3 regions of the Bradyrhizobium sp. 4 genome follow, and region 2 is predicted to be linked to each of the others. Evidence: predicted binding sites of a transcription regulator. Region 2 holds the regulator's gene; each other region holds the start of a gene.
The links. The regulator HrcA, encoded in region 2, represses chaperone genes, less so after heat shock. The targets are predictions, from matches to a motif close to GTTAGCACTCNCNNNNNGNGAGTGCTAAC.

Region 1 (2,267 bases), 970 kb from region 2:
CCAGCACCGGCAGCATCGCCTGCAGGCCGGACAGCTTCTTCTCGTGCAGGAGGATGTAGGCATCCTCGAGCTCGGCGGTCATCTTCTCGGGGTTGGTGACGAAGTAGGGTGACAGATAGCCGCGGTCGAACTTCATGCCCTCGACGATGTCCACCTCGGTGTCGAGCGACTTGTTCTCCTCGACGGTGATGACGCCCTCGTTGCCGACCTTCTGCATCGCCTGCGCGATCATCTTGCCGATGGCGGCATCGCCGTTGGCCGAGATGGTGCCGACCTGGGCGACCTCGGAGGAGGCGGCGACCGGCTTGGCGCGCTTCTCGATGTCCTTGACGACGGCGGCGACCGCGATGTCGATGCCGCGCTTGAGGTCCATCGGGTTCATGCCGGCGGCAACCGACTTGGCGCCTTCGCGCACGATGGACTGGGCCAGCACGGTCGCGGTGGTGGTGCCGTCGCCGGCGAGGTCGTTGGTCTTGGAGGCGACCTCACGCACCATCTGGGCGCCCATGTTCTCGAACTTGTCCTCGAGCTCGATCTCCTTGGCGACGGTGACGCCGTCCTTGGTGATGCGGGGCGCGCCGAACGACTTCTCGATGAGCACGTTGCGGCCCTTCGGGCCGAGCGTCACCTTGACGGCATTGGCGAGAATGTCGACGCCGCGCAGCATGCGATCGCGCGCGTCTCCGGAAAACTTGACGTCTTTGGCAGCCATGGTCTGCAATTCCTCTTCTTTTTTCGTGATGTGTCTTGCTTATTGGGTCGCCTCATTCCCGGGGTCCGCGATCGAACCCGGCGGAATGATGCATGCCCGGATCGAGTGACCCGGGCATGCATTCAGCGGCCGTTCAGGCGTCTGGCCTTAGGCCATCACACCCATGATGTCCGACTCCTTCATGATCAGGAGCTCATCGTTGTCGATCTTGACCTCGGTGCCCGACCACTTGCCAAACAGCACACGGTCGCCGACCTTGAGGTCGATCGGGATCAGCTTGCCGGCCTCGTCGCGGCCACCGGGGCCGACGGCGACGACTTCGCCCTGGGACGGCTTTTCCTTGGCCGTGTCCGGAATGATGATGCCGCCCTTGGTCTTTGACTCGGCGTCGATACGTTTGACCACGACACGGTCATGCAGCGGACGAAATTTGGATTTAGTCATGACGTTTCCCTTTGGAGGCTCGCTTCGGAAGGAGTGAAAGTGGGCGGGCGGCGCTGCCGTCCACCCTTCTTGAGGATCGATCGGCGCGCGTTAGCAATCCATCTTTCAGAGTGCTAATGGTCCGCCCGGGAATATGGCTTGGCCGCGATCCTGTCAAGCAAAGGTGGTTAAGCGATTGGTGAGACGGATATAGGATGGTGACATTGGAAACTTGTTCGGGGCGCCGGCGTATTAAAGGACGTCATTGCTCCGGCAGCGGTTTTGCGCTTGGCTGCGGAAGGGGTGCGGCCATGGTTTTGTCCGGGGGAATGCCATGATCAGTTCAGCTCACGCGCGCACGGTCGCCAATCTGGCGGCGGCTTCTTGCCTGGCGCTGCTGCTTGGCGCCTGCGGCGGCGGCATGAGCCTGCCGTCCTTTTCTTCCTCCTCACCGCCCCCCGAGGCCGAGCCCGGCACCGGTCCGGAAATGCCCGCCTCGATCCGCGCCGACGAGATCGTCGGGCGCTGGGGCCTCGCCTCGTTCCAGAACCCGGCCGACCGCGCCCGCACCGAGGCTGCCGCCCGGGCTCAATGCAAAAATCCTTATGTGATCACCGCCGGCTCCTCCGGCGGCGTGATCATGCATCTGGCGGACCAGGCAACACCGCAGGAGCTGCGGCTGAAGGGTTCGCCCAGCGGCAAGAACTATATCGGGCCGGCGGGTCCGACGCCCGGCGAGCAGGACCGCGAGATCGTCTCCTTCGACGGCCGCGTCCTCATCACCCGCTTCATCGACAAGGACGCCGCCACCCGCTACGGCAACATGGTCTACGTCCGCTGCGCGCCGAGGGCGTAGTCGCGGCGCCGGCCTAGCCACTCGTCATTGCGAGGAGCGAAGCGACGAAGCAACCAGGCTGCCTCCGCGGACACAGTCTGGATTGCTTCGCTTCGCTCGCAATGACGTCCAAAACAAAAAACGCCGGCTTGCGCCGGCGTTTTGTTTTTCCGTAGTGTCGCGTCCGCTCAGTCGAACAGCGCGTCGATGTCGTCCTGCGAGGCGTGGCCGACGTCGCCGGCGAGCTTCGGGCCGTTGAGAAGCTTGTCGTCATCGCTGCGGGTGTCGACCTGCGGC
Region 2 (2,267 bases):
GCATGAGGATCGATCAGTTCGCCGCGCCGTTCGGCTCGTTGCTGTTGGCGGGCGCAGCCTTGGCGCCGCCCTTGGCGACACCGACCAAGGCAGGACGCAGCACGCGCTCGCCGATGGTGTAGCCGGCCTGCATGACCTGCACGACGGTGCCCGCGGGCACCGATGCATCGGGCACCTCGAACATCGCCTGCTGGAAGTTCGGGTCGAACTTCTGGCCCAGGGGGTCGAACTTCTTCACGCCGTGTTTTTCCAGCGCGCTGAGCAGAGAGCGCTCGGTCAGTTCGACGCCCTCGATCAGCGAGGCGAGGCCTGCATCGGCCGCCGCACGGGCCTCGGCCGGAACGGCATCGAGCGCGCGCTGGAGGTTGTCGGCGATGTCGAGCACGTCGCGGGCAAAGCCCGTGACGCCGTAGAGCTTGGAGTCAGCGACCTCCTTGGCAGTGCGCTTGCGCAGATTCTCCATCTCGGCCAGCGTCCGCAGCATGCGGTCGCGCGCCTCGGCGACTTCCTTCTGCAGAAGCTCGACCGAGCCCGGCTCGGGATCGTCGGGCATGATGTAGGGTTTTGACACCACGGGCTCGCCGGCCGCAGCACTCGTGTCTTCGGGTTGCCGGTCTCGATCGGTCATCGGCTCTCTTTTCGCATTCATCTCAGGGGGTTTCTGGCCCGGATATCGTGCTTCGGGCGCCGAAAATCAAGCGCCCGTGATCGGGGGAGACGCCGGTCAGCCCCCCAGGAGCCGGCTGACGATGCGGGCAGCGTAGTCCACGGTCGGGATCACGCGGGCATAATTCAGCCGCGTCGGCCCGATCACGCCCAAAACGCCGACGATATGGCCGGCAGCGTCCCGATAGGGCGAGATGATGGTGGACGAGCCCGACAGCGAGAACAGCTTGTTCTCACTGCCGATGAAGATCCGCACGCCTTCCGCAGTCTCGGCCCGCCCGAGCAGGTCGATGACCCCGCGCTTGGTCTCGAGATCGTCGAACAGCAGGCGAACGCGCTCGAGATCCTCCAGCGCATGCAAATCCTCGAGCAGATTGGCGTGACCGCGGACGATGAGCTGCCGATCCTCGTTCTCGCCGCCCGACCAGCTGGCAATCCCGGCCGAGATCACCTTATGCGTCAGCTGATCGAGCTCGGTGCGCGCCTCTCCGAGCGCGGTCTCGAGCTCCAGCCGCGCCTCGGCCAGGGTCCGGCCCCGGATCCGCGCATTGAGGAAGTTGCCGGCTTCGGTCAACGCCGAGGATGGAACTCCCGGCGGCAGCGTCAAAACGCGGTTTTCGACCTGCCCGTCCTCGCCGACCAGGATCACCAATGCCTTTTCCGGTTCCAAGCGGACGAATTCGATATGTTTCAGCCGCGCATTGGATTTCGGCGTCAGCACGACCGCGGCAGCGCGGGTCAGGCCGGAGAGCCGCGTCAATGCCTCCTCGAGCGCAGCCTCCACCGATTGCGCGTGGCCCACGGAGGTCAACTGGCTCTGGATCGCCTGCCGTTCACTGTCATTGAGGTCGCCGACCTGCATCAGGGCATCGACGAAGAAGCGCAGGCCGAGTTCCGTCGGCAGCCGGCCGGCGGAGGTGTGCGGGGCGTAGATCAAGCCGAGCTGTTCCAGGTCGGCCATGACGTTGCGGACGGAAGCGGGCGACAGCGGCATGGCGATCAGGCGAGAAATATTGCGCGAGCCCACCGGCTCCCCGGTCGCGAGGTAGCTTTCGACGATTTGACGAAAGATGTCGCGGGAACGCTCGTTGAGCTGGGCGAGGCCCGCGCGCGGCGCGATCAGATGGATCGGATCGTGATGGGCCACAGACCGTAACTCCTCTCAGATACAGGTAATTTGTCTATCCTTGGGGCTTCTGACAAGCGTGGCGTTCGCGGATTGAAAATCGGGGGTGAATAAGGCCTCGATCTTCCCCCTTGCCGCCCACCCTCACCCCCCCTACAAGCACCGCCAACAGCCCTTTTCCGAGAGTTTTGGAGGATTTCCCATGCGGCCAAGCCGCCGTGCGCCCGACGAATTGCGCCCCGTGACGCTGGAGCGCGGCGTGGTCAAATATGCGGAAGGCTCGTGCCTGGTGAAATTCGGCGACACCCACGTGCTGGTCACCGCCACGCTGGAAGACCGCCTGCCGCCATGGCTCAAGGGCCAGGGCCGTGGCTGGGTCACCGCCGAATACGGCATGCTGCCGCGCGCGACCTCGGAACGCACGCGCCGCGAGGCCTCCGCAGGAAAGCAGAGCGGCCGCACCGTCGAAATTCAG
Region 3 (2,267 bases), 1.4 Mb from region 2:
TTCGCTATGCGGACGACTTCGTCATGGGCTTCGAGAGCAAGGTGGATGCGCAGGAGATGCTCTTGGCCCTCAAGGCGCGGCTGGCCAGCTTTGGCCTGATGCTTCATGAGGGCAAGACGCGGTTGATCGAGTTCGGTCGATTTGCGGCCCTCTCGCGTCAGCGGCGCGGCGAGCGGCGACCCGAGACCTTCGCCTTCCTCGGCTTCACCCACTACTGCGGGCGGACCCGGGACGGCCGGTTTATCGTGAAGCACAAGACGGAAGGGAAACGCCTGACGCGCAAGCTGACGGCGTTGCGCCAGGAGGCCTGGCGGCTCATGCACGAGTCACTGGCCACCCAGCACGAGTGGTTCGCCGCAGTGCTGCGTGGACACTACGGCTACTACGGCAGGCCGCACAATTATCCAGCGCTTAACGGCTTCTACCGCGAAGTGCGTCGGATCTGGCTGCACTGTCTGAGACGGCGCAGTCAGAAAAGTCGGCGCATGGGCTGGTCGGAGTTCGAGGCCCTGACGGCACGCTTCCGTCTGCCCGTTCCACGCATCACTCGCACTTGGGCGCAGGCGCGGATATGACGCGGGTTACCCTCGGGAAGAGCCGGGTGCGGGAAAGCCGCCTGCCCGGATCTGTGAGGGCGAAAGCCAAATGGCTGAGCTACTCGACCACGACCGTGGTGGCCGCCTTAATGAACAACCAACAGACGTTGCCCTGACGTTTTTTGACGAAATCGATAGGTGTGCTTGATTCTGTGGAGCCAGTTGTTGTTCTGACCCGAGGGAACCTGCGCAGGTGATTGGGTATGTAGGGCCTAAGCGTGCGTTGCGCTTGCAAATAATTTTGATGGATCCCGCGGATTGCGAGTCAGTTCGTGCAATGCCTGCGAATTGCGAGAACGACTGCCGTCTCGGCGGGCTCGTCTCTGGATCCTCCGCACTTATGGCGCCGTGCTGACATGTGCTCGCGCTCGCTGCACCAAGCCGCAGCAAATTCCCGGGGCGAGGGCCTTTCTTGAGCACGTGCCGTTGCAACCTAGGCGCAGCCAGCGTTACCTCGCATCGCGTTGCTGAGTATCGGATCATCGATCAAGCGGAGCGATACCTCCGTTCCCGAACTCTGCGTTTAGGTTCTAAACGCATCGCAATCTTAGAATGAAGTCAGCCGACGATTCGCATTTGAACCGGCACCAGATCGGCTGGCCTATAGGCCGAGGAATTGAACTGTTAGGCGACACTGCGTCCAGAGACAGAGCCGTACGATTCACTCAGAAGAAGGTCGGGTGCTGGCAAGCTCGAGAAAGTGATCTGGGCAGCCGCCACAGAGATCCCGCGCGCCTAGCGGATTTTCCTGCTACAAACACTTGTTCCCTCAAAAATCAGTCCTATTTCAGCTGCGCCTGCGTTGGCACTCGCGGGCCGAGATTGTTACCAATCGGGAAATCGTCAACTAGTTTAAATGCTTAGGAGATCTGCATGGAATTCCGTCCGCTTCACGATCGCGTCGTGGTCAAGCGCATCGACGCAGAAGAGAAGACCGCTGGCGGCATCATCATTCCCGACACGGCGAAGGAAAAGCCCTCGCAGGGCGAGATCGTCGCCGTCGGCCCGGGTGGCCGCGACGAAGCTGGCAAGCTGATCCCGATCGACCTGAAGGTCGGCGACCGCGTGCTGTTCGGTAAGTGGTCCGGCACCGAGGTCAAGATCGACAACGTCGACCTGCTGATCATGAAGGAAAGCGACATCATGGGCGTCCTCGACGTCCCCGCTTCCAAGAAGAAGGCGGCCTAAGAGCCCCTCTCTTATCCAGTTAAACACCTAAGGAAAAAATCCAGATGGCAGCTAAAGAAGTCAAATTCTCGGTCGATGCGCGCGACAAGATGCTTCGCGGCGTCGACATTCTCGCCAACGCGGTGAAGGTCACGCTCGGTCCGAAGGGCCGCAACGTCGTGCTCGACAAGTCGTTCGGCGCTCCCCGCATCACCAAGGACGGCGTCACCGTCGCCAAGGAGATCGAGCTCGAGGACAAGTTCGAGAACATGGGCGCGCAGATGGTGCGCGAAGTCGCCTCCAAGTCCGCTGACGCGGCCGGCGACGGCACCACCACCGCGACCGTGCTAGCCCAGGCGATCGTGCGCGAAGGCGCCAAGTCGGTTGCCGCCGGCATGAACCCGATGGATCTGAAGCGCGGTATCGACCTCGCGGTCGAAGCCGTCGTTGCGGACCTCGTCAAGAACTCCAAGAAGGTGACCTCGAACGACGAGATCGCCCAGG

Region 1: the regulator HrcA is predicted to act here: its motif matches at 1,246-1,274, upstream of IVB45_RS32480 (co-chaperone GroES).
Region 3: the regulator HrcA is predicted to act here: its motif matches at 1,398-1,426, upstream of IVB45_RS06205 (co-chaperone GroES).

The regions. Positions count from the first base shown of each region.
Region 1 covers NZ_CP064686.1:6,783,235-6,785,501, reverse strand. Annotated here, with positions in the region: gene groL (chaperonin GroEL) at 1-712, opposite strand, end outside; gene IVB45_RS32480 (co-chaperone GroES) at 860-1,156, opposite strand; gene IVB45_RS32475 (hypothetical protein) at 1,470-1,991, shown strand; gene IVB45_RS32470 (protein phosphatase CheZ) at 2,159-2,267, opposite strand, start outside.
Region 2 covers NZ_CP064686.1:7,752,456-7,754,722, forward strand. Annotated here, with positions in the region: gene grpE (nucleotide exchange factor GrpE) at 14-628, opposite strand; gene hrcA (heat-inducible transcriptional repressor HrcA) at 725-1,813, opposite strand; gene rph (ribonuclease PH) at 1,995-2,267, shown strand, end outside.
Region 3 covers NZ_CP064686.1:1,327,903-1,330,169, reverse strand. Annotated here, with positions in the region: gene ltrA (group II intron reverse transcriptase/maturase) at 1-575, shown strand, start outside; gene IVB45_RS06205 (co-chaperone GroES) at 1,470-1,784, shown strand; gene groL (chaperonin GroEL) at 1,829-2,267, shown strand, end outside.